Regions from separate parts of the Streptomyces sp. NPDC013455 genome, predicted to be linked through region 2. Evidence: riboswitches for the same ligand, from Rfam matches in the RefSeq annotation. Region 2 holds a riboswitch; each other region holds the start of a gene.

Region 1 (10,483 bases), on a different contig from region 2:
TAGGTCCGCCGCCCTCGCCGGGCCGGCGTTCGCCGCGAGGAGCAAGGCCGCCGTGGCGATCACCGCGGCCGTTACGGCCCTCCGGGCGGTGGGGCGTGCGTAGGGTGCGGATGTACGTCCGGACACGGCGACCTCGCAACACGACAGCGGCCTGTTAAGCATGCTTAATCCGCCGTTTAACCTAGGGGCAGCCGTCGGGCAACGGCAAGGGGGGCCGGGGGAGTTGGGGGAAGCGGTGGGCAGGCGGGAGCGGGACGACCCGGAGGTCGTCGGGCGGCGGGTGCAGCGGCTGCGCGCGCAACGCGGACTGACACAGCGGCAGTTGGCCGAGCCGGCGTACACGCCCGCGTACATCTCCACGCTGGAGGCCGGCCGGGCCCGGGCCTCCGACGAGGCGTTACGGCACATCGCGGACCGGCTCGGGGTCACCTTCGAGGAGCTGGCCGTCGGCCGGCCCGCCCACCTCGCCACCGATCTGCGGCTGCGGCTCACCGAGGCCCAGCGGGTCCTCGCCGACGGGCGGGCGGAGGAAGCCGCCGCGCAGTACGCCCTGCTGCGCGCGGAGGCGGAGTCGCACGGGCTCGGGTGCGAACAGGCCACCGCCCTGCTCGGCCTCGGCGAGTGCGCCCTGGAGACCGGCGAGCTGAGCGCCGCGCGCGGCTACTTCGAGCAGGCCGAGGAGCGGCTGGCCGGCAAGGCCCTGCCGGTGCGCGTGCCCGCCGTACGCGGCCGGGCCGTCGCCCACTACCTCGCCGGCGAACTGCGGTACGCCGTCTACCTGCTGGAGTCGGCCCTCGACGAGCTGAACCGCGGCGGACTGCACGACCCGGACGCGCTGCTGCTGCTCTACGCCAGCGTCATCGGCCCGTACATGGACATGGGCGCCCACGCCCGTGCCGCGCAGGCCGCCGAGTTCGCCCTCGCGCTCGCGCCGCGGTCCGGCGACCCGGCGCTGATCGCCCGGATGCACCGCTCGGTGGCGCGCACCCTGCTCGCCGAGGGCCGGGTCGCCGAGGCGGACGCCTCCCTGGCCAAGGCGGCCGAGCTCTACCGCCAGCTGCGGCTGCGGACCGAGCTGGCCAACTGCCACTGGATGCGCGGCTACGTCCGCGCCCAGAACGGCGAACTCGACCGCGCCGAGGCCGAGCTGCGGCAGGCGTACGCCATGCTGTCGGAGAGCCGCGCCGCCCTGTACCGCAGCCAGGCGGCCGTCGAACTGGCCGACGTCCTGCACCGCCGGGGCAAGTCGCAGGAGGCCGCCGGGCTGCTGGAGGGCGTCCTCGGGGACTTCTCCTCCGAGCGCGGCGCCGTCCACGCCGCGGCCGCGCACCGCCTGCTCGGCATCATCGCCGAGGACGCCGGGGACACCGAGGCGGCGGAGGAGCACTACGTCCGCGCCCTCAGCATCCTGGAGCGCGCGGGCGCCGCCGGCGACCTCGCCGACCTGTGCCGCCTCCTCGGCGACCTGCTGCGCCGCACCGGCCGCACGGAGGCCGCCCTGGACGCCTACCGCACCGGCCTGGGGCACCGCACCGCCCCGGGCACCACCACCCTGGGCCCGGCCCCGGCGCAGCCGCCGCTGTGACGCTCAGACCTGGGCCCGGCCCTGCTTGCGGACGTCCGCCAGGCGCAGCGCGCCGATCTGGACGGCGGCCTGGGTCGCGTCGTTCGGCACGTCGCCGAGACCGCCGTTGGTGAGCGCGAAGGAGTCCTGGCCGACCCGGACGGCGGCCACGTCCAGGCTGAGCAGGAACTCCTGCCCGTCCGGTGCCGTGCTCGCGAGGGTGACGCGCAGGCCCTGGCGCACGTCCCCGACCTCCGGCAGCGGGGCGTCGACGACCTGGACGTCCTCCACCAGCCCGAGTTCCGTGGTGGCCGTGAACCGCGCGCACCGCGTCGGCAGCGTGCCCAGCCAGGACAGCATGGCGTCGACCTCCGCCGGGCGGCGGGCGCCGATCTGGTAGCGGAGCTGGGCGTCGTCGTCGGTGTGGTCCAGGCCGACCGCGACGCGGGCCGGGGCACCGAGGAGTTCGTCGTCGTACAGGGCGTCCAGCAGCCGCTGGCACTCCCCGGCCGTGGTGCTCGCCTTCAGCAGCCCGTCCCGCCAGGTGGCCGCGCCGGTCGTGGGCGTCCAGGGCTCGCCGAGGTCGGTCTCGTTGATGAGCGCTGCCTGCACCTGCTCGTCGCTGAGGGTGGCGCCCTCGGGCCGCGCGGACGCCTTGGCCGTCGTGGCCGGCCGGTCGATCGTGGGCAGCGGGTGCGGCGCGCTGGCCGGCTGCCGCAGACCGAGGGCCGCGCAGCCGCCGGCGGCGAGGAGACCGGCGGCGAGGAGGGAGAGCAGGACGCCACGGGGCAGGTGCGGGCGTATCGCGGGGGTCATCGGTGCCTCCTGGGGCTGCGTGCGGCCGACGGGGTGCCTGATCTCACGGCACCACCGGCCCGACCCGCCCACCAGCGCTCCGGTCCGTACGGGTGAGGGGCGCGCGGGACGGGGAGGGGCGCCGGGCGGGGAGGTGTGCGGGGTGGGGCGGTGGGCGGAAAATCCGTGGTGCCCGACGCGCGGGGGCGGTACCGTCCCGTCCATGCAGCGCGCCCCGCAGGACCCGTCGAACACGACGACGCCGGAGACCGTCCCGGCGCGCTGACACCTGACCAGCACGAAAGCCCCGGGGCGCACGCCCCGGGGCTTCGTCGTGCACCCGGGGCGTCCGCCTCCCGCACCGAGGAGTCCCGGATGAACCAGCAGCTGCCCGACCACCGCCGCCTCGGCCGTGCACTCGGCTTCTTCGACACCGACCCGCTGATGGGCGCGGGCCTGCCCTACTGGCTGCCCGACGGCGCGGTCGTCCGGCACACCCTGGAGGAGTACGTCCGGGACGCCGAACGCCGGGCCGGCTACCGGCACGTGTACTCGCCCGCGCTCGGCAAACGGGAGCTGTACGAGATCTCCGGGCACTGGGACCACTACCGCGACGACATGTACCCGCCGATGAAGCTCGGCGCGGACGAGGTCGTGCTGCGCCCCAGCCTCTGCCCCCACCACGCCCTGATCTACCGCTCCCGGCCCCGCAGCCACCGCGAACTGCCGCTGCGCATCGCCGAGCTGGGCGCCATGCACCGCGCCGAGCTGTCCGGTGTGCTCGGCGGCCTGACCCGGGTCCGCGCCATCCACCTCAACGACGCGCACATCTTCTGCACCCTCGACCAGGCGGTGGCGGAGGCCCGCGACGCCCTGGAGCTGATCGCCCGTGCCTACGCCGACCTCGGCATCGAGGCCGTACGCCACCGCCTCTCGCTGCCCGGCGCGGGCGGCAAGTACGTCGACGACCCGCGGCTGTGGCGCCGGGCGACCGATCTGCTGCGGGAGGTGCTCGCCGAGGCCGGGGTGGCGTACGAGGAGGCCGAGGGCGAGGCCGCGTTCTACGGCCCCAAGATCGACGTGCAGATCGCGGACCCGGCGGGCCGCGAGGCCACCCTGTCCACCGTGCAGATCGACTTCCACCAGCCCGCCCGCTTCGACCTGCACTACATCGGCGCCGACGGCGCCAGGCACCGGCCGGTGATGGTGCACCGCAGCATCATCGGCAGCGTCGAGCGGGCCGTCGCCCACCTGCTGGAGGCGCACGGCGGCGCGCTCCCGGCCTGGCTGGCCCCGGTCCAGCTGGCCGTGCTGCCCGTCGCCGAGGACCAGCGGGAGCAGGCGGCGGCGCTGGTCCGGGAGGCGGCCGCGCTCGGCCTGCGCGCCGAACTCGCCGGGCCCGAGGAGGGCACCCTGGGGGCCAGGGTCCGCGCGGCGCGCCTGGTGCCGTACCAGGCGGTGATCGGTGCGCGGGAGGCCGGCGCCGGGCTGGCCGCCCTGCGGCTGCGCGACGGCCGCCGGCCCGGTGCGCTGCCCGGGGGCGACCTCCTCGCGCGCATCGCCGAACGGGTGGCGGCACGCGGCACCGCGCTGTGGGCCTGATCTAAGGTCGGCACGACGGAAGGAGTCCGCCGTGACCGGTCAGCCCATCCCCGTGATCATCGACTGCGACACCGGGGTCGACGACGCCCTGGCCCTGCTGTTCGCCGTACGCCACCCGGGACTGGACCTGCGGGCGGTGACCTGCGTGGCCGGGAACACCGACGTCGACGGGGTGGTCCGCAACACGCTTACCGTGCTGGAGCAGGCGGGCGCCCCCGACGTCCCGGTGGGCCGGGGCGCCGAGCGCCCGCTGCTCGAACCGGCCCGCTCGGCCCGGCACGTGCACGGCACCGACGGCATGGGGGACCTGGGCCTGCCCGCACCCACCCGCGCCCCGGCGGACGTCGACGCCGTCACCCTCCTGCACCGCGAGATCCTCGCCTCCCCGCGGCCGGTCACCCTCGTCCCGACCGCCCCGCTGACCAACATCGCGCTGCTGCTGCGCACCCACCCGGAGGTCACCCGCAACATCGAGCGGATCGTGTTCATGGGCGGCGCGGTGGAGGTCGGCAACGCCACGCCGGTCGCGGAGTTCAACGTCTGGCACGACCCCGAGGCCGCGGCGATCCTGCTCACGGCCGGGGTGCCGATCACGATGTACGGCTTGGACGTCTTCCGTCAGGTCGTCGTGGGCAGCGACGAGGTGCACCGGCTGCGGACCAGCGGCGAGCCCGGCACCCGCCTGGCCGGCGAGCTCCTCGCCCACCGGCCGGCCCACCAGGGCGAGCCGCCGGAGGCCGAGGAGGCGGGCGGCCTCGGCGACGCCGGCGCGGTGTGCGCGGTCGCCGACCCGGCGGGCATCACGACCAGCCTCCTCCCGGTCGAGGTCTCCCTCGCCCCCGGTCCGTCCCGCGGCCAGACCGTCGTCGACCGCCGCCCCCGCCTCGGCGAGTCCGAGATCCACGAGGGCGGCCGCGAACGGGCGCTGGTCGACGTGGCGTTGGAAGTGGACGTCGACCGGTACGTGAAGCTGTACCTGGAGACGGTCCGACGCTAGGGGGTGGGACACCCCCCAGGGGTGCCTCGCCCCGGCTACTCGGCGGAGGCGGCCGGCGTCCGGGCGGTCCAGCGCTCCTCCACCCGGGCCAGCCGCCAGTACGCCAGCGCCGCCGCCCACACCGCCACGAACAGGCCGACGATGAGGTAGCCGACGCTGTCCAGGTTGAGGCCGGCCACCCAGCCGGTGACCGGGTCGTCGAGGTGGAACTTCTCGTGGACCACGCCGACCAGTTCGATCGTGCCGATGAAGAAGGCGACCGCGATGGACAGGCCGGTGATGGCCAGGTTGTAGAAGACCTTGCGGACCGGGTTGGAGAACGCCCACTGGTAGGCGAAGTTCATGAACGTGCCGTCGAGCGTGTCGAACAGGCTCATCCCGGCGGCGAAGAGCAGGGGCAGGCAGAGGATCGCGTACCAGGGCAGGCCGGCCGCCGCGCCCGAGCCCGCCATCACCATCAGCGTGACCTCGGTGGCCGTGTCGAAGCCGAGGCCGAAGAGGAAGCCCAGCGGGTACATCTGGCCGGGCCGGGACACGGACCTCGTCAGCCGGCCGAGGACGCGGTTCATGAAGCCGCGCGAGTCCAGGTGCTGTTCCAGCTCCCGCTCGTCGTACGAGCCCGCACGCATCGCCCGGAACACCTTCAGGATGCCCACCAGGGCGACCAGGTTCAGGGCGGCGATGAGGTAGAGGAACGTGCCGGAGATCGTCGTACCGAGGAAGCCGAGCACCTGGTGGGTGGCGGAGCCCTCGTTCATCACCTTCCCGGCGAGCGAGGTGCCGCCCGCGATCAGCAGGGCCAGCAGCACCACCACGCTGGAGTGGCCGAGCGCGAACCAGAACCCCACCGACACCGGCCGCTTGCCGTCGGCCATCAGCTTGCGGGTGGTGTTGTCGATCGCGGCGATGTGGTCGGCGTCGAAGGCGTGCCGCATGCCGAGGGTGTAGGCGGTGATGCCGAGCCCGACGCCGAAGACCTCGTCGCCGACCTCGTAGCGCTCGGGCGCGACGAGCAGGAAGAGGATGCCGAAGGCGACGACGTGCAGGGCGAGGATCACCGCCATCAGCCCGGCCGTCTTGACGGTGTCCTCGCGTCGCCAGCGGAAGGACGCGGGCCTGGACTCGGGCAGGGATGTCCCGGGCGGGTTCATGCGGTCAGCTCCAGCACCTCGTGGATCTTTCATGAGCTGCCGTGGCCGGTCTCCTGGCTTACGGGTGCCCCCGCGCGAGCGAAGCCGAGCGCGCGGGAGGGTCGTGCGTCCGCCGTTCCTGCCTTCCCAGTCGTACGACCAGTGGCCCGGCGGTGCCGGACGGAACGGGAACTCCCCGATCACAGTGGCGAGGGCCGCGTCGACTTCGCATCGACTTCCCGAGCACCACGGCCCGCCCACAGTAGGGGGCGCGGGCCCTCCCTGCACAGCTGCTCAGCCGTGCAGGTATTCAAGATCACATATGGGTTTGGGAGGATGGCGGCATGCATCTCGTGCCTGCCGACCGAGCCGACCGGCGGACCATCGACGGTCACCGGGTGTGCGAGGCGATCGCCGCCATCGGCGACGTGGCCCGGCTGCGCGCCTGGGCCGACCGGTTCTCCCTGCTCGCCGACCCCAATCGGCTCGCACTGCTGCTCGCCCTGCACCGCACCGGCCCGCTGGCCGTCTCCGACCTGGCGATCGCCACGGGGATGAACGATCCCGCCGTCTCCCAGGCGCTGCGGCTGCTGCGGGCGGCCGGCGTGGTGGCGGGCGAGAAGCAGGGGCGGGTGGTGCGCTACCGGGTGGTCGACACGCAGGTACAGGGCCTGTTGGAGCACTGCGGCCCCTGACCGCCCGCTGGAAGGTTGCTTTTCCGGGCAATGTGGACAGATACAGAGTCCGTACCGTCGTCCGTCCCCTGGGAGCCCGTATGGCAGACCTCTCGCCGGACCTCTCGTCCAGGAACCCCGACTGGTGGCGGCAGGCCGTCATCTACCAGGTCTATCCGCGCAGCTTCGCCGATGCCGACGGCGACGGCCTCGGCGACCTCAAAGGCATCACCGAACGGCTGAACCACCTCGCCACGCTCGGCGTCGACGCCTTGTGGCTGAGCCCCTTCTACCCGTCCGAGCTCGCCGACGGCGGTTACGACGTCGCCGACCACCGCGGTGTCGACGAGCGCCTCGGCACCCTGGACGACTTCGACGCCCTGGTCGCCGAGGCCCACCGGCTGGGTCTGAAGGTCGTCGTGGACCTCGTCCCCAACCACACCTCGCACCTGCACCCCTGGTTCCAGGAGGCGCTGCGCGCCGGGCCCGGCTCCGCCGCGCGGGACCGGTACGTCTTCCGGACCGGGCGCGGTGCGCACGGCGAACTCCCGCCCACCGACTGGCAGTCCGTGTTCGGCGGCAGCGCCTGGCGGCGGGTCCCCGACGGGGAGTGGTACCTCCACCTCTTCGCCCCCGAGCAGCCCGACCTCAACTGGGAGAACGAGGAGGTCCGCGCGGACTTCCGCGCCACCCTGCGCTTCTGGTCCGACCGGGGCGTGGACGGCTTCCGCGTCGACGTCGCCCACGGCCTGGCCAAGGACCTCGCCGAGCCGCTGCGGGACGTCGGCGACATCGGCGCGACCGGCGAGGAGGCCCTGCTGCACGTGGAGCCGGGCAGCCACCCGTACTGGGACCGGGACGAGGTCCACGAGATCTACCGGGACTGGCGCAAGATCTTCGACGCCTACCACCCGCCGCGCACCGCCGTGGCCGAGGCATGGGTCCCCGACGCCCGCCGCGCCCTGTACGCCCGCCCCGACGAACTGGGACAGGCCTTCAACTTCGAGTACCTGGAGGCCCGCTGGGACGCGGAGGAGCTGCGCGAGGTCATCACCGGCTCGCTGGCCACGGCGCGGACCGTCGGAGCCTCCGCGACCTGGGTGCTGTCCAACCACGACGTCGTACGGCACGCCTCCCGTCTCGTGCTGCCGCCCGGCACCGACCCGGACGCCTGGCTGCTGGCGGGCGGCACGGCGCCGGCCGTCGACACGGCGGCCGGCCTGCGCCGGGCCCGGGCGGCGACCCTGCTGATGCTGGCGCTGCCCGGCTCGGCCTACCTCTACCAGGGCGAGGAACTGGGCCTGCCCGAGGTCGCCGACCTGCCCACCCAGGTGCTCCAGGACCCGATCTGGGAGCAGACCGGCCACGTCCGCAAGGGCCGCGACGGCTGCCGGGTGCCGCTGCCCTGGACGACGACCGGACCGTCGTACGGCTTCGGCCCCGGGGCGGGCTGGCTGCCGCAGCCGGCGTCCTTCGCGGCCTACGCCGTCGAGGCGCAGGCCGGCGCCGAGGGGTCCACGCTGGAGCTGTACCGCACGGCCCTGCGGCTGCGCCGCAAGCTGCTGGACGGCGAGACGCTGACCTGGACGCCCGGGGCTCCGGCCGGCGTCCTGGACTTCACCCGTACCGAGACCTGGCGCAGCGTCACCAATCTGGGCGCGCGGCCCGTACCGCTGCCGCCCGGTGAGGTGCTGCTGGCCAGCACCCCGCTGCCGGAGGGGAGGACCCTGCCACCGGACACCACGGTGTGGCTCGCCTAGCCGGCCGACGGGCTCGGGCCGGGGGCGGCGCCGGCCGCGCCGCCCCCGGTGGCGGCGCTCAGGTCCAGCGGGGTGGAGGTGGCGGTCGGCGGCGGGGTGAGCACCACCTCCGGCTGGCCCACGGCGGGGGGCGGCGGGGTCAGGTCGGACTGGGGGAGCTTCGGCGGGGTGGTCTGCTGGAAGAGGGTCTGGTCGAAGTCGACCAGACCGGTCTTCTCCATCACGGTGATGTGGTCCAGCACGGTGTCGTTCGCCTGGTCGGCGAGGGCGCGCACCAGGGAGTTCTTGGTGGTGGAGCGGATCTTCGCGATGGTGTTGAAGATCGAGCCGTGCGTCATCCGCAGGATGTTGGCGAAGTCGGTGTCGAACTGCTTGCCGCTCTCGCCCTTGAGCTGGTTGACGAAGCCGACCTGCTGCGGACTGGCCAGGTTGGGCAGCGTGATGTTCAGCATGGGGGCGATCTTGCGGCAGGAGGCGTCCAGCGCGGCGTGCCCGTCCACCAGGTGTTCGCTCGCCGTCTTCACCTCCTTGCTGCTGCCCTTCTGCAGCCCGATCTGACCGAGCGGGTACTCCCACAGCCCGGCCGCCCGCACCTTCACCACGAAGTCGCGGTCCTGCTCGGTGAGCGGCCCCCACTGGGTGCTCGCGATGACGCGGTCCTGAGAGGTGGAGACCTTGTCCAGGCCGAGCATGCCCGGGTAGGCGAGAGCGGCGAGGGTCAGAGCCATCGCACCGCCCACGAAGACAGTTCCCGTCGCGTTCCGCGAAAAGCGCACCGTTCCTCCTGCCTGGGGACCCGCCATGTCGGGACGCACAGCAGTACGGACGCGGAGGTCGTTCGTCTCAGCGGCGCCCGGTAAAGAATCCGGTAAAGGATCAGCCGGGTCCGTTGGCCGAATGTTGGCCGCTCCCGGGCGGAAGGTTGACCTCTTCGCGGGAGAAGCCTGGCCGGGCCCGCGCCTACATTCGCCGCATGCGCCCACAGTCACCACCCCGGCTCCCGGCCGCCCTGCCGGTCCTGCCCTACCGCAAGCCCACCAGGGGCCGTGACTACTGGGTGCTGGACGACGTCCTGCCCGGCGTCGACGCGGTGCGCGAGCGGTGCCTGGCCAAGGACGACTGGGCCGAGGGGTACCCGTACACCTCCGAAGCCTGGCCCGGCCTGCGCGCCATGCCCGGTCTGGAGCCGTCCGAACTCGCCCGCGTCGAGCGGCTGGTGAAGCAGGCGACCGGCGCGAAGGAGCTGTGGGTGCAGCGGACGCCCGGCGGCGGCACCCTGAACCACAACTGCGTCCAGGTGGTCGGCGCGGGCGAGAGCGAGCCCCGCCCGCACACCGACTCCCGCGCGCTGTGCCGGTACGCGGCGGTGCTCTACCTCAACCCGGCGGTCCCCGAGGGCTGCGGCACCAGCTTCTACCGCCAGTCGCTGCCCGGCGGCCGGCTCGGCGGCAACCTCGTGCGCGCCCCGCACACCAACCTGGTCGAGGCCCTCGGCACCCGCTTCGTCGCGCCGGACGCCTTCGAGGAGGACGTCCGCGTCCCGCACCGGTACAACCGGCTGCTGCTCTACCACGCCAACCTCGTGCACAGCGCGACCGCCTACCACGGCAGGACGCTGGCGGAGAAGCGCATGACGGCGGTCTTCTTCTGGATGGCGTGAGGCGGTGCCGGGCGGTGTGAGGCGGTGCCGGGCGGTGTGAGGCGGTGCCGGGCGGTGTGAGGCGGTGCCGGGCGGCCGGGGCGGGAAGCGTCACCCTGCGGGGAGTGGCTTTGTAGGCCAATATAGGGATATTGGCCGCACCGCTCTCTTCAAAGGGGGCCTCCATGGCTGTGGACATCCCTCCACTCGTCCGGCCTTCCCGGCTCAGAAGCCGGGGCGGGCTGCTGGGCGAGTGCGTGGCGGAGTTCCTCGGAACCTTCGTCCTCATCTCGTTCGGCTGCGGCGTGGTCGCGATGGCGGT
Region 2 (10,483 bases):
TGGCCGCCTCCTGCTCCCTGCTCCACGTGCCGCTCGACACCGCCGCCGAACACGACATCGAACCGCAGATCCTGCGCTGGCTCGCCTTCGCCAGGCAGAAGACCCGTGAGATCGTCACGCTCGCCAAGGGGCTCGCCCGCGGGACCGACACCATCGCCGCCGAACTGGCCGCCAACCGCGCCGACCTGGCCTCCCGAGCCGGCTCGCCGATCACCCGCGATCCGGCCGTCCGGGCCCGGGCCGCGGCCGTCACCGGGGACGACGCCCGCCGCCGTCAGCCGTACCCCGAGCGCACCGCCGCCCAGCGCACACTGCTCGGCCTGCCGCTGCTGCCGACCACCACCATCGGCTCCTTCCCGCAGACGGGCGAACTGCGCACCGCCCGCGCCGCTCTGCGCGCAGGCCGGATCGACAGGGCCGGCTACGAGGAGCGCGTCCGGGCCGAGATCCGGGAGGTGATCGGGTTCCAGGAGAAGGCCGGGCTGGACGTCCTGGTCCACGGGGAGGCCGAACGCAACGACATGGTCCAGTACTTCGCCGAACAGCTGACCGGCTGCCTCGCCACCCAGCACGGCTGGGTCCAGTCCTACGGCACCCGTTACGTCCGTCCCCCGATCCTCGCCGGTGACATCTCCCGCCCCGAGCCGATGACGGTGCGCTGGACGACGTACGCCCAGTCCCTCACGGACCGGCCGGTCAAGGGCATGCTCACCGGCCCGGTCACCATGCTCGCCTGGTCCTTCGTCCGTGACGACCAGCCCCTCGCCGACACCGCCCGGCAGGTCGCACTCGCACTGCGCGACGAGGTGGCGGACCTGGAGGCGGCCGGCACGTCGGTGATCCAGGTGGACGAGCCCGCGCTGCGCGAGACGCTGCCGCTGCGTGCCGCCGACCGGCCCGGCTACCTGGAGTGGGCCACGGAGGCGTTCCGCCTCACCACCGGCGGGGTACGCCCGGACACCCAGATCCACACCCACATGTGCTACGCGGAGTTCGGCGACATCGTCCGGGCCATCGACGCCCTCGACGCCGACGTGATCAGCCTGGAGGCCGCCCGCTCGCACATGCAGGTCGCGCGCGAGCTGGCCGCGCACGGCTACCCGCGTGAGGCCGGCCCGGGTGTCTACGACATCCACTCGCCGCGCGTGCCGAGCGTCGAAGAGACGGCCGGGCTGCTGCGCGCCGGGCTCCGGGCGATCCCCGCCGAGCGGCTGTGGGTCAACCCCGACTGCGGCCTGAAGACCCGCGGCTGGCCCGAGACCCGCGCCTCGCTGGAGAACCTGGTGGCCGCGGCCCGTGTGGTCCGCGAGGAACTCGCCGGTTCCTGACGGCCACCCGGCCGCCGCCGGCACCGCCCGCCGGTCCGGCCCCCGCCCGCGAGGCGGGGGCCGGACCGGTGCGGTGTGCGCGGGCGGGCGGCGGACGTACCATCCACGGCGTGCGCACCGAGCGCCGGTGCGCACGCCCATGACGACAGCAGCAGGAGTGACCGCGTGACCAGCCGAGTTGTCCTCGTCTCCGCCGCCATGAGCACGTCTCTGCGGCAGGCGCGCTTCGACGACGGCGGCTCCCTGGACGACGGCGGTCTGGCCGAGGCCAGGTCGGCGGCCGGGACGCTGCCCGCCGCGGCCCGGGTACTCCTCTCGCCCAGCGTGCGCTGCCGGCAGACGGCGGCGGCGCTGGGCCTCCACGGCGTGCCGGCGGCGGAGCTGGCGGGGCTGGACGTGGGCCGTTGGCGCGGCCGCGCCCTGGACGAGGTGGGGGCCGCCGAGCCGGAGGCGGTGGGCCGCTGGCTCACCGACCCCGACTGCGCACCCCATGGCGGCGAGTCCGTGCGGGAGCTGTGCGAGAGGGTCGCGGGCCGGCTGGCGAAGGCCCGGGAGCTGGAGGGCCGTACGCTCGCCGTGGTCGAGCCGGACGTGGTGCGGGCGGCGGTCGTCGCCGCGCTGGGCCTGCCCGCCGCGGTCTTCTGGCGCCTCGACGTACAGCCGCTGACCCTCACCGAACTCAGCGGCCGGGCCGGACGCTGGAACCTGCGCCTGGGCCGTCCGCCGACCGGTTGAGGACCGGGCCGCAGACCGGCCGGGGCGCTCGCCCGCAGGCCGGCCGGGGCAACGCCAGACAGGGCGGCGCCGGTCGGGGCAGCGCGGTCCGCGCCGGACCGGCCGGTGCTCCGGCCGGGCCGTGATCCGGTGCGCGACGGTGTCCGGAGAACGCCGAAGGCCCCCAGGATGGTTCCGAGGGGCCCTCTGGTGGCGCGGAGGAGTCAGTGCGCGGCGGGAACCGCCCGACCGGCGGCCACCGGCCCCGGGTTCAGCAGCCGCTCGGCCAACTCGCCGAAGGCGAGGCCGAATCCGCCCCACAGCACGGTCTGGATGGCCAGCGCCGACAGGCGGAACCGCCACAGCAGGGTGGCCGGGAAGTGGCTCGGCACCTCGTTGACGACGGGCAGGAACTGGAAGGCCAGGCCGATCACGACGGCGAACGCGGCCACCGCGACGACCGTCGCCCACCAGGTGCCCAGGCCGGGCGCGAGCCGCTTGCCCAGGATGGTGGCAGCGACCGCGAGGAGGACGCTGAGCACCATCATCAGGAAGTACAGGGTGGTCCGCTTGCCGATGGTGTCGGGGTCGCCGACCGACGGCGGATTGGCCGGGTACTTCAGGAACGGTACGACGTACACGGTGAGCAGCGCGCAGCCCGACAGCAGCAGGGCCGTGGCCCGCGGGCCGAACCGGCCCACCCGGCCGAGGGCGAAGCAGAAGGCGAGCGCGGCGATGCCGCCGAAGGCGACCCCGTAGAGGAGGACGCCGGTGGCGAGGCCGGCGGTGGACTGGACGGAGCGGGAGACGACTTCCACCCCGTGTTCGTGGGAGTGGGCTTCCTCGAAGCCGATCGCCTTGTCGATGTGCGGCTCACCGAGGACGTAGGCCGCGATCAGGGCGAGCACGCCGGCCGCGAGGCCGGCGAGCATGCCCCGTACGAGGAGGTTCCGTACGGTTGCGGAGTTCATGGGCGCGCGTCCCCTCGCGTCAGTGGCAGGGGAAGCCGAGCAGGTGACGTGCGTCGTGCACCCATTCATGGACGTCCGTGCCGTTGAACACGGAGGTGGCGCCCTGCTCGGCGCCGACGAAGTACAGCAGGACGAGCATCAGGATGCCGAAGAAGACCGCCCAGGGGGCTATCGCCTTGAGCGGCAGCTTGGCGGGAACGACGGGGGTGGTGGCTGTCGGCCGGGCGACGGTCTGCGCCATGGCAGGACCTCCTCTGGGAGTTCGCGTCCCATCTCGGTGGTGCACAGGACGACGGCCACGGGTCTGACTCACGAGCTCCTTGAAGGGCCCGCATACAGTGGCGCGACCGTGCCGGATTCCCACCGGCTTCCGTCTCGCCGTCGTCGATATCGGACAGACCGTACCGCGTGGCGCGGGCCCGGCCAAGACCGCGTACACCAGGGGTGATCTACCTCTCCCACCGGGCGGGACGGTATGGGCTGGTGGGTCGGCGGTGGCTAGATCCGACCGGTCGTCCACCGCGGCGACAACGGGCCCGAGCCGCTCCGCCCGCCCGCCGCGAACACCGCGCGCGGCAGGCGCCGAGGGGGGCGGACACCCGAGCGGAGGCGCACACCTCGGAATGCGGGCACCTCGGGATGCGGGCACCTCGGGGTGCGGGCGCCTCGGGATGCGGGCGCCTCGGGATGCGGGTCGCTCGACGCCGAACGCCGCACAGCGGAGGCGGCGTTCGGCACGGCGGCGTTCGGCACGGGCACCGGAGGAGGCGGGTCGCCGTCCGGCGCGGCCGGCTGTCCCCCGGCACCGCCCCGGCGGCCCGCCCCACCACTCCCCGCCGGCCGTCAGCGCGGCGGGCTGCCGCCCGTCGGCTACCCGGCGGTGTCCGGGGTGCCGGCCGTGCCGGCGGTGTCCGGGGTGCCGGCCGTGCCGGCGGTGTCCGGGGTACCGGCCGTGCCGGCGGTGTCCGAGGTGCCGGCCGTGCCGGCACCGTCGGCGGTGGCGGTGGCGGTGGCGGTGGCGGCCAGTCCCAGTTCCCGGTCGCCGAGCGGGGCGAAGAAGCGGTCCACGTCGGCGTCGGTGACCTCGGCCAGGGTCGCGGGCGACCAGCGCGGTGCGCGGTCCTTGTCGATGACCTGGGCGCGGATGCCCTCCACCAGGTCGGGCGTGCGCAGGAAGGCGCAGGAGACGCGGTACTCCTGGTCGAGGACCTGCTCCAGCGAGCCGAGGCTCCGGGCGCGGCGCAGGGCGGCGAGGGTGGCCTTGAGCGCGGTGGGCGACCTGCCGAGCAGGGTCTCGGCCGTCTCCTTCGCGTCCGGGCCGCCGTGGTCCCGCAGCCGCCGCACGATCTCCTCGACCGTCCCGGCCGCGTAGCACGCGTCGATCCACTCCCGCCGCTCGGCCAGCTCCCCTCGCGGCGGCGGCTGCACATGGCGCGCGAGGACGTCCGGCAGGGGCGAGGCGGCGAGTTCGGCCACGAGGGCGGGGAGGGCCGCGGCGGGTACGTAGTGGTCGGCGAGCCCGCAGAGCAGGGCGTCGCCGGCGCCGATGTGGGCGCCGGTCAGCGCGAGGTGGGTGCCGAGTTCGCCCGGGGCCAGGGCGAGCAGACGGGTGCCGCCGACGTCGGGGACGAAGCCGATGCCGGTCTCGGGCATGGCGATCCGGGACCGGTCGGTGACGATCCGCACGCTGCCGTGCGCCGAGACGCCGACACCGCCGCCCATCACGATGCCGTCCATGACGGCGACGTAGGGCTTCGGGTAGCGGGCGATACGGGCGTTGAGCCGGTACTCGTCGCGCCAGAAGGCGGCCGAGGCGGTGCCGTCGCCGTCGCGGGCGTCATCGTGGATGACGCGGATGTCGCCGCCGGCGCACAGGCCGCGCTCCCCCGCGCCGGTGATGACGACGGTCTCCACGGCCGGATCGCTCTCCCATACGGTCAGGGCCGCGTCGACGGCGCGGACCATGGCGTGGTTCAGGGCGTTGAGCGCCCCCGGCCGGTTGAGGGTGAGATAGCCGGCCCGCCCCTCGGTGCGCAGCAGCACGGGCGCTTCGGTGCCGGTCATCCGGACGCCTCCGTCAGGCCGCGGGTCTCGATGACGCACATGATCTCGTCGGTTCCTTCCCTGGTCCGGTCCTGTCCGCGGGGTCGCGGACGATCTTGTCGATTGTCGCCACCTGGTGACGTGCCTCGCCGCGCGGAGATATATTGCGGGCATTCGTGGTTGGGGCCTGGCTTGGGGGGACGAGTTGGCCGACGAGATCCTTGAGGTGACGGTCAGACCGGACGGCCGGGTCGAGTTGCACGTGCAGGGCATGGAGGGCATGAGCTGCCTCGCCGAGACCGAGGAGCTCGTCTCCCGGCTCGGCGGCGACGTGGAGTCGCAGGAACTGACGGCCGAGGCCTACGTGGAGACCGCCGAGGAACACCACGACCAGCTCTGGCAGTAGACCGGCGATGGTGACAGTACGGGGGCACTCCGTCGCCGGGCCCCGGTGGCGGATTCATTCGACGCTGGCCCGGAGCACGGCGAACGGTCCGGGTGCGCGGTTCGTGGTGTGGAGCCAGGGGTGCACTCTGGCGTGCGACGGCTGCTTCAATCCGGGCACGCATCCCGTCCGCCCCGGGGACCCCGCCCGGGACCCCGGCGGGCGGCCGGTCGCGGACCTGGTCGAGGAAGTGCTCGGCACCGACGGCATCGAGGGCGTGACCCTGACCGGTGGCGAGCCGCTGGAGCAGACGGAGGCCGTCGCGGCGTTCTGCGGGGCGGTCCGGCGCCGCAGCGATCTCGGCATCATCGTGCTGACCGGGTTCACCCGCGCCGAGGTGGAGGGCGACGCCCGCCGTGCGGCGGCGGTCGCCGACACGGATCTGGTCGTCGCCGGGCGGTACAACGCGCGGCTGCGGCTGGGCGCCGGACTGCGCGGGTCGTCCAACAAGGAGTACTGGGCGCTGACGGGCCGGTACACCGCCGCGGACCTCGCCGAGGTGCCCGAGGCGGAGCTGGTGATCGGTACGGACGGCTCGATCACCCTGACGGGCATGCACGAGTGGGAGGGCGGTCCGCGGTGACCATCGAGAACGACATCGGCCTGTACCTGCGGGCGAGGGTGCCGCTGCTGGTGCTGGTCACCATCGAGGAACAGCGGGCGCTCACGGTGCTGGACACGGTGCGTGCGGCGCGGGACGCTTCCGCCGACCTCGTCAGCTGGGACATCGCCGACGGCTTCCGGTCGGCGGTCGGCCGCGGCATGCCGCAGGCGCCGACGCCGGAGAAGGCGCTGGAGAAGATCGGCGAGATGGTGAAGGCCTCGCCGCAGAAGCGCGACCTGTACGTGCTGAGGGACTTCCACGAGTTCTGGTCGAAGAGCCCGCTGGTGCGGCGCAAGGTCCGCAACCTGGCACACGAACTGGTGTACACGGGGTCCTCGCTGGTGGTGACCACGCCCGTGCGCGACGTACCCCGGGAACTCGACGACGACGCCGTGGTCATCGACCTGCCGCTGCCCGACGCGGACGCCCTGCGGGGCGAACTGGAGCGGATGATCACCTCCACCGGCGGCATCCGCTGCGAGCTGACCGCGCACGGCCGTGCCCGGCTCGCCCAGGCGGCACTGGGTCTCACCTCCACCCAGGCGCGGCGGGCCTTCGCCAAGGCGATCGTGCGCGACCAGGTGCTGGACGACCGGGACATCGGCGCCGTACTGGCGGAGAAGAAGGCCGTCATCCGCGCCTCCCGGGCCCTTGAGTTCACCGCGCCCGAGGAGACACCGGACGACCTCGGCGGGCTGGACGCGCTCAAGCGCTGGCTGACGCTGCGCGAGCGCGCCTTCGGTGAGGAGGCCGCGAAGTACGGGCTGCCCGCGCCGAAGGGTCTGGCGCTGATCGGCATCCCGGGTACCGGCAAGAGCCTGACCGCCAAGATGATCGGCGGCATGTGGCGGCTGCCGCTGCTCCGGCTGGACGTCGGCGCGGTCTTCGGCTCCCTGGTCGGCGAGTCCGAGGAGCGGGTCCGCCAGGCGCTGAGCCTGGCGGAGACGGTGGCGCCGTGCGTGCTGTGGATCGACGAGCTGGAGAAGTCGTTCGCCGCCGGCGGGGGCGGCGACTCGGGGACCTCGCAGCGCGTGCTGGGCACCCTCCTCACCTGGATGCAGGAGAAGACCAAGCCGGTGTTCGTCGTCGCCACGGCCAACGACGTGACCGCGCTGCCCCCGGAGATGCTGCGCCGCGGCCGCTTCGACGAGGTGTTCTTCCTGGACCTGCCGACCGAGGCCGAGCGCCGCGAGATCCTCCACGTCCACCTGCGCAAGCGGCGCCGCGATCCGAACCGGTTCGACGTGGCGCAGCTGGCCCGGCTGTCCGACGGCTGTGTCGGCGCGGAGCTGGAGCAGGCCGTCGTCGACGCGATGTACCGGGCGTTCGCCGAGGACCGGGACATCACGACGAGCGACCTCGCGGAGGCGATCGCGCGGCTGGTGCCGCTCAGCCGTTCCCAGCGGGAGTCGATCGAGAACCTGCGGGCCTGGCTGCGCGACGGGCGGGCGCAGTCCGCCTCCTTCGCCGAGGCCGAACGGGCCGCCGAGGCGCAGGTCCGGCTGGAACTGGCGTGACGAGGGACAAGTGACGGAGTACGGCCCGTGCGGCGGGCCGGTGACGGGGGGGAGCGGGGCGGTGGTGAGTGCCTGGCGGGCCGAGCGCCGGCTGCGGGCGTCCGCGCGCGGTGACGCGGCGTCGGGCTGGGGGTTCCGGGCGCGCCGGGCCTGGCGGCGGCTCCGTGCGGGTGCGCTGGAGGACGGCGATCCCCGGGTCGTGGCGGTGCTCGCGCGGACCGCGCGGGAGGACGGTCATCCGCGGCAGCAGTCGGCCGGCGAGGTGCTCGCGGAGCGCTGGGCCGCGACACGCGATCCGGAGCTGCGCCGCCTCGTCCGCGAGACGGGTGCGTTGGCCCCCCACGGCCTGCCCCGGCTGCTGACCGCCGCGGTGCAGGGGCGGCTGCCGCAGGTGTGGTCGTGGGAACTGGCCGATTCCGTCGACCAGTTGCTGGCCGACCCGGATCCGCTGGTCCGGGAGGGCGCGGAGGCGGCGTGCGCGACGGCCACCGGGAAGTTGTCGGAGGCGCTGTGGCGACGGGCGGCCCGCACCTTCACGCGTTCCGGTCAGGGGCCGGCCGGCGCGCACGTCCCCGTGGATCTCCCGCCGCTGGTCTCGCTGCTGCTGCGCAATCCGGTGCCGCCCGAGGGCAGGGTGCTGCGCGTTCTCTGGGCCGCCTGGCTGCGCGTGCCCGACGAGCGGCTGCTGACCGCCCTGTCGGCGTGGAACACGCCCGCGCCGCCGAACGAGCCGGAGCGGGGCGCGAGTCTCGTCGTACTGGCACCCACCACCGCGGGTCTGACCGAGCCGGCCGCCCGCGTCGCCCTGTTCGCGGCGGCCGCACGCACCGACCACCCGGTAGGGGACCTGGCCCGCCGGAAGATCCTCGCGGGGCTGCCGCCGGAGCTGGCGGAAGCGCTGTGCGACGCCGCGTTGTCCGATCCGGCGCTGGTCCCGCTCTGCGTCGAGAAGCGGCTCGCGCCCAGGGATCCCGTCCGGCGGGTGGTGTTCTTCCTGCTGACCCGCCAGTTGGAGCAGTACCGGGGCATGGACCCCGACGGCCGGCTGCTGGAACTCGCCTACGCCGCCGCCACCCAGGAGACGCGCCTGGGGCTGCAGCAGGCCATGCGCGCCACCGGCGGTCTCGACCTGATGCGGGTGCTGGTCGGCAGCGACCCGCGGTCCCGGATACCGGAGCTGGAGGAGCCCGAACTCGACTACCTGAGCCGTCAGCTGGCGGAGCGCGGGGAGTGGCGCCGGCTGTGGGGCATGGTGCAGGAGGTGGCCCCGGCCGCCGGCCTGAAGCTGATGGGCCTGTTCGAGGACTGGGTGCCGCGTGACGAGGACGGCCGCCGGGTCTTCGAGATGATGCGCCGGGCCGATCCCCGGTGGACGCGCGGATCGCTGCGGGGGTTCGGGCAGTGGTGGCCGGACGTGTCACGCAGCAGCCGCATCCAGTTCCACGGCAGGGTCAACGACGTCTCCTTCGCCCCGGACGGCCCCTTCCTGGCGATCGCGGGGACCGACCACGTCGCCGGTGTCGTCGATCTGACGCAGGGCCGGCTGGTCGAGCGCTACGACTGCTTCCGCTCCTCGGTCGGGTTCATCGTGCACACCGGTGGTGGTGCCTTCGTCGCCGCGGAGCGCACCAACAACGGGCAGGCGCCCTGCCGGCTGGTGCGCTGCACCGGCGGCGGCGGGCGGGTGCTGTACGAGGAGCCCGGGCCCTTCACCGCGCTGACCCTGCGGGGCACGGACGGTTCGTTCGCCGCGGGTACGCGCGGCGGGGAGATCCTGCTGGGCGCGCCGGACGGCGGCGTGGAGGCGGTCTGCGTGCAGAAGCTCGGCCTGGACCCGCAGCGGGACTGGCCGCGCGCGGTGACCGCGCACCTGCCCTCCGGGCGGCTGGCGGTCCTGGCCCGGGAGCTGGCCGTCACGAACGGCTCCGCCACCGAACTGCTCGCCGGGGGCGACGGCGGGATGATCGTCGGCCGGGCGGTGTTCACCGGCTCCGACTCGCTGGTCGTGGCGAGCAAGCGCGGCACCATCCAGCAGCTGACGTGCGTGGGACGCACCTTGGTGCCGGGGGCCGTCAACGCCGGTCTGATCCGCGGTCTGGAGGCGCTGCCGGGCCGCGGCGAGGTCGCGCTCGTCGACGAGCGCGGGCGGATCGTCGTACTGAACGCCCGGACGCTGGAGCAGAAGTGGACGTCCGAGCCGGAGCGGCACGGGGCCACGGTGACCAGCGCGCACCTGTCGCCGCGCGGCGAGTTCCTCGCCGTCGGGTACGACGCGGGTTACACGGACCTGTACGACCTGCGCACCTGGGCGCTGCCCAGCCTGATGACCAAGCCGCTGGTGACGTCCGTGCCCGCGGACCTGGGCGTCGTCGCCGGCGCCAAGGCCGCCCCGGATCTGCCCCCGGCGGCACGGCCGGTGGTCGACCTGCTGCACGCCCTGCTCGAGTACCGCTTCCGCTTCGACATCGAGCTGGGCGACCTCGGGGATCCCGGTGAGCTCGCGGCCCTGACCGCCGGCGAGTACGACATCAGCCTGTGAGGCCGGCGCGGCCTCGCCCCGCACGTCCAGCGACGAGGAGTTTCGACACCCCATGACCACCCGCATCGGCATCGACTTCGGCACCGCCAACACCGTGGTCGCCGGCTGGGACCACGCCTCGGACCGGGGTGAGCCCATCCCGCTGGAGGGGCTCGACCTGCTGCGCGGCGGCAGCGGGGGCGTACGTCAGCGGGTCGTGCCCTCACTGATCGCGTTCGCCGTGGACGGGGAGCGGCGCTGGACGGGCGCCGCCGTCGCCCGGGACGCGGCGTTCTGGGACGACCCGGCGGTGGCCGTCTTCCAGTCCACCAAGAGCAGTGTC
Region 3 (10,483 bases), on a different contig from region 2:
CCGGAACGGCGGAATCACCGACGTACGCCTCGGGGTTGGCGCCCGTCAGGTGCCGGACCATCGCGACCATGCCGCCGTGGTACTGGAAGTAGTCGTCGGCGTCGACCAGGTCGTGCTCGCGGGTGTCCACGTTCTTCGCGGCGACCGCGATCCGCTTGAACGCCGTCTCCATGTCCCCGCGCGCCGCCCGCCCGTCGAGCCCGCGCCCGTAGGCGTAACCGCCCCACACCGCGTACACCTCGGCCAGGTCGGCGTCGGAGCGCCAGTTCCGCGCGTCGATCAGCGGCAGCAGACCGGCACCGTACGCGCCCGGCTTGGAGCCGAAGACCCGGGCCGTGGCCCGGCGCCGGTCACCGTGCCCGGCCACGTCCTCCTCCACGTGCGCCCGCACGTAGTTCGACTCGGCCGGCTCCGCCAGCTCCGCCACCGCCCGCACCGCGTCGTCGATGAGGGCGACCACGTGCGGGAACGCGTCCCGGAAGAAGCCGGAGATGCGGACGGTGACGTCGATGCGCGGGCGCCCCAGCTCCGCCAGGGGAACCACCTCGAAGCCCGTCACCCGGCGCGAGGCCTCGTCCCACACCGGGCGGCAGCCCAGCAGCGCCAGGATCTCGGCGATGTCGTCGCCCTGGGTGCGCATCGCGGACGTGCCCCACACGGTGAGCCCGACCGACTTCGGGTACGCGCCGGTGTCCTGGAGATAGCGCGCGACCAGCGAGTCCGCCAGCGACTGGCCGACCTCCCAGCTGAGCCGGGACGGGATGGCCTTGGGGTCGACCGAGTAGAAGTTGCGGCCCGTCGGCAGCACGTTCACCAGACCGCGCGTCGGCGACCCCGAGGGACCGGCCGGCACGTAACCGCCGTCCAGGGCGCGCAGGATGTGCCCGATCTCGTCGGTGGTCCGCGCCAGACGCGGTACGACCTCGTCGCACGCGAACTCCAGCACCGCGACCGCGTCCGCGGGTCCGGTGCCGAGCACACCCCGCAGCACGGCGGGGACGACCGCGCGGTCCCACGCCCGTGCCTCCATGGCCTCCGCGATCCGCCGGCACAGCTGCTCCAGCAGGTCGATCGCGTCGGCGGCGCTCCGGGACGGTCCCTCGACCAGCTCCGACAGCTCCACCGGCACCTTCACCGGGGCGCCCGGCTCGGCCAGCAGTTCCTTCTCCACCAGCCCGAAGTGGGCCGCCAGCGAGGCCCTCAGACCCGGCAGCGCGTTCGCCTGCCCGCCCCACACCTGGGAGGCGCGCAGCACGGCCAGCACCAGGTTCACCCGCGGTTCGCCGACCGGTCCGCCGCCCAGGATGTGCAGGCCGTCGCGGATCTGCACGTCCTTGATCTCGCACAGATAGCCGTCGATGTGCATGACGAACTCGTCGAACTCGTCGTCGTCCGGCTGCTCGTCCACGTGCAGGTCGTGGTGGAGCTCGGCCGCCTTCACCAGCGTCCAGATCTGGGCGCGGACCGCCGGGGCCTTCGCCGGGTCCAGGTCCGAGACGAGCGCGTACTCGTCGAGCAGCTGCTCCAGCTTGGCCAGGTCCCCGTAGGTGTCCGCGCGCGCCATCGGCGGCACCAGGTGGTCGACCACCGTGGCGTGCCCGCGCCGCTTGGCCTGGGTGCCCTCGCCGGGGTCGTTGACGATGAACGGGTAGATCAGGGGGGTGTCGCCGAGCACGGCGTCCGGCGCGCAGCCGGGGCCCAGGCCCAGGCCCTTGCCCGGCAGCCACTCCATCGTGCCGTGCTTGCCCATGTGCACGATCGCGTCGGCGCGGAAGCTGTTCTCCAGCCACCGGTACGCCGCCATGTAGTGGTGCGACGGCGGCATGTCGGGGTCGTGGTAGATCGCGATCGGGTTCTCGCCGAAGCCGCGCGGCGGCTGGATCATCACCACGACGTTCCCGAACCGCAGGCAGGCGAGCACGATGTCGTCACCGTCCACGTACAGCGAGCCCGGCGGCTCGCCCCACGCCTCCCGCATGGCTTCCCCGAGCTCCGGGTCGAGCGCGTCGAACCACGCGCGGTAGTCCGCCAGCGGGACCCGGGCGGGCGCGGCGGCCAGCTGCTCCTCGGTGAGCCACTCGACGTCGTGGCCGCCGGCCTCGATGAGCCGGTGGATCAGCTCGTCGCCCTCGGCCGGGTAGTCGGTCAGCGCGTACCCGGCGTCCCGCAGCGCGTCCAGCACCCGTACCGCCGACGCGGGCGTGTCCAGACCCACCGCGTTGCCGACCCGGGAGTGCTTGGTCGGGTAGGCGGTGAAGACGAGGGCGATCCGCTTCTCGGCGTTCGGCTTGTGCTTCAGCCGCGCGTGCCTGAGGGCGATCCCGGCCACCCGGGCGGCCCGCTCGGGGTCGGCGACGTACACCGGAACCTCGTCCGGGCCCTGCTCCTTGAAGGAGAACGGGACGGTGATCAGACGGCCGTCGAACTCCGGGATCGCCACCTGCATCGCCGCGTCCATGGGGGACAGGGCCGCGTCGGACTCCTCCCAGGCGGCCCGCGAGGAGGTGAGGCACAGGCCCTGGAGCACCGGGACGTTCAGCTCGGCGAGCGCGCCGATGTCCCAGGACTCCTCGTCACCGCCCGCCGACGCCTGCGAGGCGTGGGTGCCGCCGGCCGCGAGCACGGTGGCCACCAGCGCGTCGGCCCGGCTCAGCAGCTCGTACAGCCCGGCGTCCGCGCCGCGCAGCGAACCGCAGTACACCGGGAGGGCGTTGGCGCCCCGCGCCTCGATCGCCTCGCACAGGGTGTCCACGAAGGCGGTGTTGCCGCTCAGCTCGTGCGCCCGGTAGAACAGCACGCCCACGGTCGGCCGGCCGTCCCGCTGCTCGTACCCGCCGTGCACGCCGAACTCCGGCATCCGGCGCGGCTCCTCGAATCCCTCACCGGTCAGCAGCACGGTGTCGGACAGGAACCGGGACAGCTCCAGCAGGTTCGCGGGCCCGCCCTCGACCAGGTACCGCAGCGCCTCCGCCACCACACCGGCCGGCACGGACGACTCGGCCATCAGCTCGGCGTCCGGCACGCTCTCGCCGCCCAGCAGCACGGTCGGGATGCCGGAGGCCTTCAGCGCGGCCAGCCCGTCCTCCCACGCCCGCTTGCCGCCCAGCAGCCGAACGACGGCGAGGTCGGCGCCCTCGATCAGGCCCGGCAGCTCCCCGGCGACGTCGACCCGGGTGGGGTTGCCGATGCGGTAGCCGGCGCCGGAGGCCCGGGCCGCCAGCAGATCGGTGTCGGCGGTCGACAACAACAACACAGTGCTCATGCGGGCGCTCCCGGTGGAATGAAAGGCAGTCCTTGCGGCGCGCCCGACTCGATGAGCCGCCAGAGCGCGTCCGTGTCCGCGTGCTGTTCGATCAGGTCGCCGAGCCGGTCGAGCTGCTCCTCGCGCAGCGTGGCGAACGAGGTGTCCGGCGCGGGCACGAAGCGGCGGCCCGCGGCGGCGGCCACCTCGCGCAGGAAGGCGCGCCGGAAGCCGTCCGACTCCAGCGAGCCGTGCCAGTGGGTGCCCCAGGTCTGGCCGACCCGGCAGCCGTCCAGGAAGCGCTCGCCCCCCGTGACCTCGGCCACCCCGTGGTGGATCTCGTACCCCTCGACCCGCTCACCGAGGGCCTCGCCGGCCGGCCGGGTGAGGGTCTTCTCCCGGGCGAAGCGCACCCGGACGGGGAGTACGCCGAGCCCGTCGACCGCGCCGGCACGCGACTCGACCTCGTCCTCGATGTGCTCGCCGAGGATCTGGAAGCCGCCGCAGATGCCGAGGACGGGCCGGTGCTCGGCGGCCCTGCGGACCAGGGCGTCGGCGAGACCCCGCTCCCGGAGCCACGCGAGCGCCCGGACCGTGCCCCGGGTCCCCGGGACGACGACCAGGTCGGCGTCGGTCAGTTCCTCCGGCCGGTCCACGAACCGCACCACGACGCCCGGTTCGGCGGCCAGCGCGTCCACATCGGTGAAGTTGGACATCAGCGGTATCGCGCACACGGCGACCCGCAGCACGTCCTCGCCGACCGGGGGAGCGACGGCGGACTCCCGGACGGGCGCCCGCAGCGACACCCCCATCCCGTCCTCCTCGTCGATGCCGAGCCCGTGCCGGAACGGCAGCACGCCGTACGTCCGCCGCCCGGTCAGCTCCCGGAGCATCTCCAGCCCGGGCTCCAGCAGGCCGACATCGCCCCGGAACTTGTTCACCAGGAACCCGGCGACCAACTCCTGGTCCTCGGGCGACAGCAGGGCGACGGTCCCGAAGAAGGAGGCGAAGACGCCCCCGCGGTCGATGTCCCCCACCACCAGCACGGGCAGCCGCGCGTTGCGCGCGATGCCCATGTTGACGATGTCGGTCCGCCGCAGATTGATCTCGGCGGGACTCCCCGCCCCCTCACAGATCACCGCGTCATACGTGCCCCGCAGCTCCGCCAGGCAGTCCAGGACCGTGCCGAGCAGCCGCTGCTGGCGTCCGCCGTGGTAACCGCGGGCGCTCAGCTCCCCGACCGGCTTGCCGAGCAGCACCACCTGGCTGCTCTGCTCGCCCCCGGGCTTGAGCAGCACCGGGTTCATCAGCGCGGTCGGCTCCAGGCGGCAGGCCTGGGCCTGCATCGCCTGCGCCCGCCCGATCTCGGCGCCCTCACGGGTCACGAACGAATTGAGGGACATGTTCTGCGCCTTGAACGGCGCGACCTTCACGCCCTGGCGGACCAGCCAGCGGCAGATGCCGGCCGTCACGACGCTCTTGCCGGCGTCCGAGGTGGTGCCGGCGACGAGGAGACCACCGTTCACTTCCCACGTCCTTTCAGGAGTCGGCGTGCGGCGAGTGTGGTGCCGAGGGCGAGCAGGCCGACGCGGCGGGAGAGCCGTACGGCCCGCTCGATGTCGCCGGCCCGGACGGCCCGTCCCGAGGCGCCGTTGAGCACCGGGCGGTGTTCGACCCGGCCGCCGTAGGAGAGGGTGCCGCCGAGGCGGACGCCGAGCGCGCCCGCGAACGACGCTTCCACCGGGCCCGCGTTGGGGCTCGGATGCCGCGCCGCGTCCGCCCGCCACGCCCGCACGGCGCCGCGCGGATCGGGTCCGGCCAGTACGGCGAGCACGGCGGTCAGCCGCGCCCCCGGCCAGCCGGCCACGTCGTCGAGCCGGGCGGAGGCCCAGCCGAACCGGAGGTGGCGCGGCGACCGGTGACCCACCATGGCGTCCAGGGTGTTGACCGCCCGGAACCCGAGCAGCCCCGGCACCCCGGCCACGGCGCCCCACACGAGGGCGCCGACGACGGCGTCCGAGGTGTTCTCCGCGACCGACTCGACCACGGCCCGGGCGATGCCGTCGGCGTCCAGCGCCTGCGGGTCGCGGCCGCACAGATGGGGCAGCCGGGCCCGGGCCGCCTCGACGTCCCCGGCCTCCAGGGCGCGCCCGATGGCACGGGCCTCCCGGGCGAGCGAGGTACCGCCGACGACGGCCCAGGTGGCGGCGGCGGTCAGTGCGAGGGAGGCGGTACGGGAGGGGCGTACGGCGCGTGCGGCCAGCGCCCCGAGGGCGACGGCGCCGCCGGCGCACACGGTGGTGTGCAGGGCGCCCCAGCCGCGGTGGTCGTGCCACAGCGCGCCTTCCACGGCCCCGGCCGCACGGCCGAACACGGCGACCGGGTGCCCGCGGCGCGGATCGCCGAGGAGCAGGTCACCGAGGAGGCCGGCGGCGGCGCCGTACGCGTACGTGCGGTCGGCACCCATCGGCTCAGCCGGCCGTGGGCACAGGAGCGGGCCTGGTATCGGTCCTCGAACGGCAGCCGAGCATGGCGATATGTGTCCTCACTCAGGGTGTCCGCGCCCTGGTTCGACGTGAATCGGCGGCGAGAGTTCCTGGCTCCCGGGGATGGCTCCCCGGTGACAGTGGCGGGACCGCGCCGGATTCGCACCGGCTTCCTCTTCTGCCGCCGTTATGGCCTGGGCAGTCCACCACGCACCCGGAACGGCCGTCAACTTGCCTCTGACCTGGGATGCCGGACTGTGCTGAGGCCCACACCGGCAGCCCGCCGCGGGGCGTCGGGGGACCGGGGCGCGACGAGAACCGCTCGGGGGAGCGGCCTGCACCGATCCGCCCCGCACCCCCCGCACGGAGACCGGCTCCGCGGGCGCGTACGCCTCGCCACCGCGGGTTCCCTCCGTGTCCGTCACGCCCTCTCGGCTCCCGCGCCCGGACACGCGTCGGCCCTGCCGGGCCACCGCCGCAGCGGGCCCGGCAGGGCCGGCGTCGTGTTCCGGGCGGTCAGCCCTTGGCGACGATGAGGTGGATGCCGTACGCCACCGCCGCCGCGCAGGCCGCGAAGCAGACGTAGGCGCCGGTGACGGCGAGGCCGGCGGAGCCACCCTGTGCGGTGGCCTTCTCGCGCCGGTTCAGGCCCGCGATGCCGAGCGTGAACAGGGTCACCAGGCCGACGCTGAACACGAGGCTGGCGCCGAAGACGGAGCCGAGGGCCGCCCAGTCGATCTTCATGGGGATGCTTCCTTCAGTAACCGTGTGCTCGGGGTCAGACCGTGGCGGCCGGCGGAGCGGCCGGGGCCGGCTCGGCGGCCGGGGCGGGGATCGTGGCCGTCAGGTCCTCGGTGACCGCGCCGACGGGCGGCGGGGTCACGGCGGCGATGGCGGTGGTCACCACGCCGGCCGGCTCGTCGGTGTCGGCCATCACGTTGGTGTGGTCGACGACCTCGCGGCGGGAGATCTTCCAGATGGCGGCGCTGGCGGCGACCAGGAAGACGGCGACGGCGGCTGTGCCCCAGTCACCCAGGTCGGTGACGGCCTCGGCGCCCGCGCCGACCAGCGCGGCGGCCGGGAGCGTGAGGCCCCAGGCGATGAACATGCGGGTCGCGGTCGACCAGCGGACGACGCCGCCCTTGCGGCCGAGGCCCGCGCCCATCACGGAGCCGGAGACGACGTGCGTGGTGGAGAGGGAGAAGCCGAGGTGGGAGGAGGCCAGGATGGCGGTCGCGGCGCTGGTCTGCGCGGCGAAGCCCTGGCGCGGCTCCAGGTCGGTCAGGCCCTTGCCCATGGTGCGGATGATGCGCCAGCCGCCGATGTAGGTGCCGAGCGCGATGGCCAGGCCGGCCGAGAGGATCACCCAGGTGGGAGGGTTGGAGCCGGGCGCGATGGCGCCGCCCGCGATCAGCGCGAGGGTGATGATGCCCATCGTCTTCTGCGCGTCGTTGGTGCCGTGGGCGAGGGAGACCAGGCCGGCGGAGGCGATCTGGCCGGCGCGGTAGCCCTTGCGGGTGGCCTCGCCGTCGGCGGTTCCGCCGATGCCGTACGAGAACCGGGTGGCCAGCAGCGACGCGAGACCCGCCACGATCGGCGCGGCGACCGCGGGCAGCAGCACCTTGGTGACCAGGACGTCGCCGTGCACCGCGCCGAAGCCGGCGGAGGCGATGGTGGCGCCGACCAGGCCGCCCATCAGGGCGTGCGAGGAACTGGAGGGCAGGCCCACCAGCCAGGTCAGCAGGTTCCAGAGGATCGCGCCGACCAGGGCGGCGAAGATGACCTCGGGACGGATGCCGCTCTCGTCGACGAGACCCTTGGAGATCGTGTTGGCGACCTCCACGGAGAGGAAGGCGCCCACGAGGTTGAGGACGGCGGACATGGTCACCGCGATCTTCGGCTTCAGGGCGCCTGTGGAGATGGTGGTGGCCATCGCGTTCGCGGTGTCGTGGAAACCGTTCGTGAAATCGAACGCGAGTGCGGTTACCACCACAATCGCGAGGATCAGCGAGAAGCTTTCCATTTACCCAGGCAATCGTTCGAGGTCATTGGCTGGTCGAACGTAGGCAACCTGGGTGAACGGAAGATGAACTGGGGCGGGCGTCGGGATGTCCGAAGGGCATGTTCATGATTCCGCTTCGGCCACTCGCCCCAGGCGCCCCTTGGCTACCGGCCCCGCGCGAAGGCCCGCAGCCGCGCCGCGGACCCGTTGAAGAGATTCTGGTCACCCGGCAGCCCGCCCTTGACGCCGTACTGCCAGAACGTCCAGTCACGCCAGCCGCCGGGCAGCGCCCCGGGCCGGGCGGCACCGTGCCGGGCGAGCCACAGCGGGTGGGAGGAGAAGGCGCGGCCGTCGCCGGTGCACTGCCTCCACCACTCGGTGGTGGTGTAGATCACCGGCCGGCGGCCGGTCTCCCGCTCGACCTCGTCGCCGAACGACCGGATCCAGCGGACCATGCGCTCCTTGTCCAGCCCGTAGCACACGTGCTCCTCGCTGTACGGGTTGTACTCGATGTCGAGCGCCGGCGGCAGCGTCCAGCCGTCCGCCCGCCAGCCGCCGCCGTGCCGCAGGAAGTACGCGGCCTGCCGGGCGCCGGAGGACCGGTCCGGCCTGGCGAAGTGGTACGCGCCCCGGATCAGTCCGGCCTCGCGGGCGCCGCGGTACTGTCCGGAGAAGTAGGGGTTGCGGTAGTCGGTGGACTCGGTCGCCTTGACGTAGACGAACCGCGCGCCCCCGGCCCGGGCCTCCGGCCAGTCGACGCGCTCCTGGTGGGACGACACGTCATGCCCCCGCGGCAGCGCCCGCACGGACACCGCCGGCCCACTCGCTTCCCCCGGCCCGACGGCGCTCGCGGGTCCGGCGGCATTGGCGAATCCGACGGCGCTCGCGGGTCCGGCGGCTTCCGCCGGGCCGGCCGACGCGGTCGCGGGCGAGGCGCCGGCGGTCGCGGGGCCGGCGGTCGCGGGGCCGGTGAGGCCGAGGACCGCCGCTGCGGCCGCCGCGAGGACACCGGCGCGGCGGCGGACGAGGGTGCGTACACGTGCCATGGCGTCTCCCCGGGGTGCGGACGGCGGACGCCCCCGCACGCGCGGGCGGCGGCGGTCGTCCGGATCGTCCAGTGGGCAAGAGAGATCATTGAAGACCCGCTGCCCGCCCGGTCCGCACCGGTGGCAGGTGTTTCCCGGCGAGATCCGCCCGTTCGGCCGCAGGGTTTCCGGACCCGAACGGCCGCACCGCCCGCTCGCCCCGCTCCGGCTGGCAGGATCGCGGCATGGCTGAACTGCGGCGGAACACGGACGACGAACGACGGGACGCGCACCGCGACGAGGCGGAGCTCTGGGCGGAACTGGTCGGGACGGCCCGCCGGACGGTCACCGACGGACTGGTGGTCGGCACCTCCGGCAACGTCTCCGTCCGCTGCGGCGACCTCGTGCTGGTCACCCCCTCCGGCGTCCCCTACGACCGGCTCACCCCCGCCGACATCACCGGCGTCGACCTCACCGGACGCCAGGTGCTCGGCACGCTGGTGCCGACCAGCGAGCTGCCCATGCACCTCGCCGTCTACCGCACCACCGACGCCCGCGCCGTCGTCCACACCCACGCCGTACACGCGACGGCGGTCTCCACGCTCGTGCCCGAGCTCCCGCTGGTCCACTACATGGCCGCCGCTCTCGGCGGACCCGTCCGGGTCGCCCCCTACGCGGCCTACGGCACCGACGAGCTGGCCGAGAACATGCTCCGCGCCCTGGCCGGCCGTTCCGGCTGCCTGCTGCAGAACCACGGCATGGTCACCTACGGCGCCACGCTCGCCCAGGCCTACGACCGCACCGCCCAGCTGGAGTGGATGTGCCGCCTGTGGCTGACGGCGTCCTCGGTACCGGGTCTGGCACCGTCCCTGTTGTCGGAGGCACAACTGGCCGAGGCCGGGGAACGCTTGAAGGGGTACGGCCAACGGAGGTGACCCCTTGCCGAGCGACAAGCCCCTGCGCACCCCACCGATCCCGCTCGCCCTGCTCCGCCGGGCCGGTGCCCGGGCACGCGGGGCCCTTCCCGGTGCCCCGGAGGCGTCCGCCCTCCGGCGCCGCCCACCGCGCACCGTGCTCCCGCTGGTCGCGGGCCGCCTCCGCCAGGACACTGGAGCCGTGCGCACCGCCAAGGCGACCGCCACCGCGCTCACCGCGGTCCTGGCCGCCGGCACGGCGTCCGTGGTCGCCGGCCGGCTCGCCAGCGACGCCGCGCTGAAGGCGTCCGCCGGCCGCCCCCTGCCCACCGAGCCCGGCCTCACCGTGCACGGCACGGCCGCCGGCCAGATCGCGCTCACCCGCGACCTGGTCGCCCTGCGCCCCGGCACCTACGGCCTCGCCGGAGACGGCTCCCACGCGGTCGTCGGCCCCGTCCTGGACGCGGCCGCGCACACCGCCGACACCGTCGTGCGCCGCCTGGAACGCGTCACGCACGGGACCCTCACCGCCGGCGACACGGTCCGGCTCACCCCCAACCTGTACGTCGGCGACCCCGGTGCCGCCCTCGGCCTGGACCACGCCGACGTCGACGTGCCCGGCGAACTCGGCGGCCTGCCCGCCTGGTTCGTGCCCGGACAGCGGGACACCTGGGTGATCGCCGTACACGGCCTCGGCACCACCCGGGAACACGCCATGAACGTCATGCGGTTCCTGCACGGCCGCCGGCTGCCGGTCCTCGCCCTCGCCTACCGCGGCGACCTCGGCGCCCCACGCCCGCCGGACGGGCTGAACC

What was found. A riboswitch is a leader RNA that binds a small molecule or an ion and turns the genes downstream of it on or off. The one in region 2 is predicted to bind cobalamin.
Positions count from the first base shown of each region.
Region 1: another riboswitch for cobalamin. It lies ahead of ABZ576_RS26260 (HoxN/HupN/NixA family nickel/cobalt transporter); the one in region 2 lies ahead of ABZ576_RS13305 (CbtB-domain containing protein).
Region 3: another riboswitch for cobalamin. It lies ahead of ABZ576_RS30180 (cobalamin biosynthesis protein); the one in region 2 lies ahead of ABZ576_RS13305 (CbtB-domain containing protein).

Region 1 is NZ_JBEYCX010000018.1:144,099-154,581, forward strand. Features, by position in the region: gene ABZ576_RS26235 (DUF397 domain-containing protein) at 1-3, shown strand, start outside; gene ABZ576_RS26240 (helix-turn-helix transcriptional regulator) at 224-1,585, shown strand; gene ABZ576_RS26245 (hypothetical protein) at 1,589-2,380, opposite strand; gene thrS (threonine--tRNA ligase) at 2,735-3,961, shown strand; gene ABZ576_RS26255 (nucleoside hydrolase) at 3,993-4,958, shown strand; gene ABZ576_RS26260 (HoxN/HupN/NixA family nickel/cobalt transporter) at 4,994-6,109, opposite strand; cobalamin riboswitch at 6,135-6,354, opposite strand; gene ABZ576_RS26265 (metalloregulator ArsR/SmtB family transcription factor) at 6,433-6,783, shown strand; gene ABZ576_RS26270 (glycoside hydrolase family 13 protein) at 6,864-8,522, shown strand; gene ABZ576_RS26275 (DUF4142 domain-containing protein) at 8,519-9,250, opposite strand; gene ABZ576_RS26280 (DUF6445 family protein) at 9,496-10,182, shown strand; gene ABZ576_RS26285 (MIP family channel protein) at 10,347-10,483, shown strand, end outside.
Region 2 is NZ_JBEYCX010000006.1:246,371-256,853, forward strand. Features, by position in the region: gene metE (5-methyltetrahydropteroyltriglutamate--homocysteine S-methyltransferase) at 1-1,328, shown strand, start outside; gene ABZ576_RS13295 (histidine phosphatase family protein) at 1,494-2,063, shown strand; gene ABZ576_RS13300 (CbtA family protein) at 2,267-3,013, opposite strand; gene ABZ576_RS13305 (CbtB-domain containing protein) at 3,033-3,254, opposite strand; cobalamin riboswitch at 3,291-3,431, opposite strand; gene ABZ576_RS13310 (enoyl-CoA hydratase/isomerase family protein) at 3,884-5,077, opposite strand; gene ABZ576_RS13315 (DUF2997 domain-containing protein) at 5,262-5,462, shown strand; gene ABZ576_RS13320 (4Fe-4S single cluster domain-containing protein) at 5,470-6,084, shown strand; gene ABZ576_RS13325 (AAA family ATPase) at 6,081-7,622, shown strand; gene ABZ576_RS13330 (hypothetical protein) at 7,687-10,161, shown strand; gene ABZ576_RS13335 (Hsp70 family protein) at 10,214-10,483, shown strand, end outside.
Region 3 is NZ_JBEYCX010000024.1:102,301-112,783, forward strand. Features, by position in the region: gene cobN (cobaltochelatase subunit CobN) at 1-3,262, opposite strand, end outside; gene ABZ576_RS30175 (cobyric acid synthase) at 3,259-4,767, opposite strand; gene ABZ576_RS30180 (cobalamin biosynthesis protein) at 4,764-5,708, opposite strand; cobalamin riboswitch at 5,809-5,950, opposite strand; gene ABZ576_RS30185 (hypothetical protein) at 6,244-6,471, opposite strand; gene ABZ576_RS30190 (inorganic phosphate transporter) at 6,506-7,750, opposite strand; gene ABZ576_RS30195 (lysozyme) at 7,894-8,775, opposite strand; gene ABZ576_RS30200 (class II aldolase/adducin family protein) at 9,000-9,689, shown strand; gene ABZ576_RS30205 (alpha/beta fold hydrolase) at 9,871-10,483, shown strand, end outside.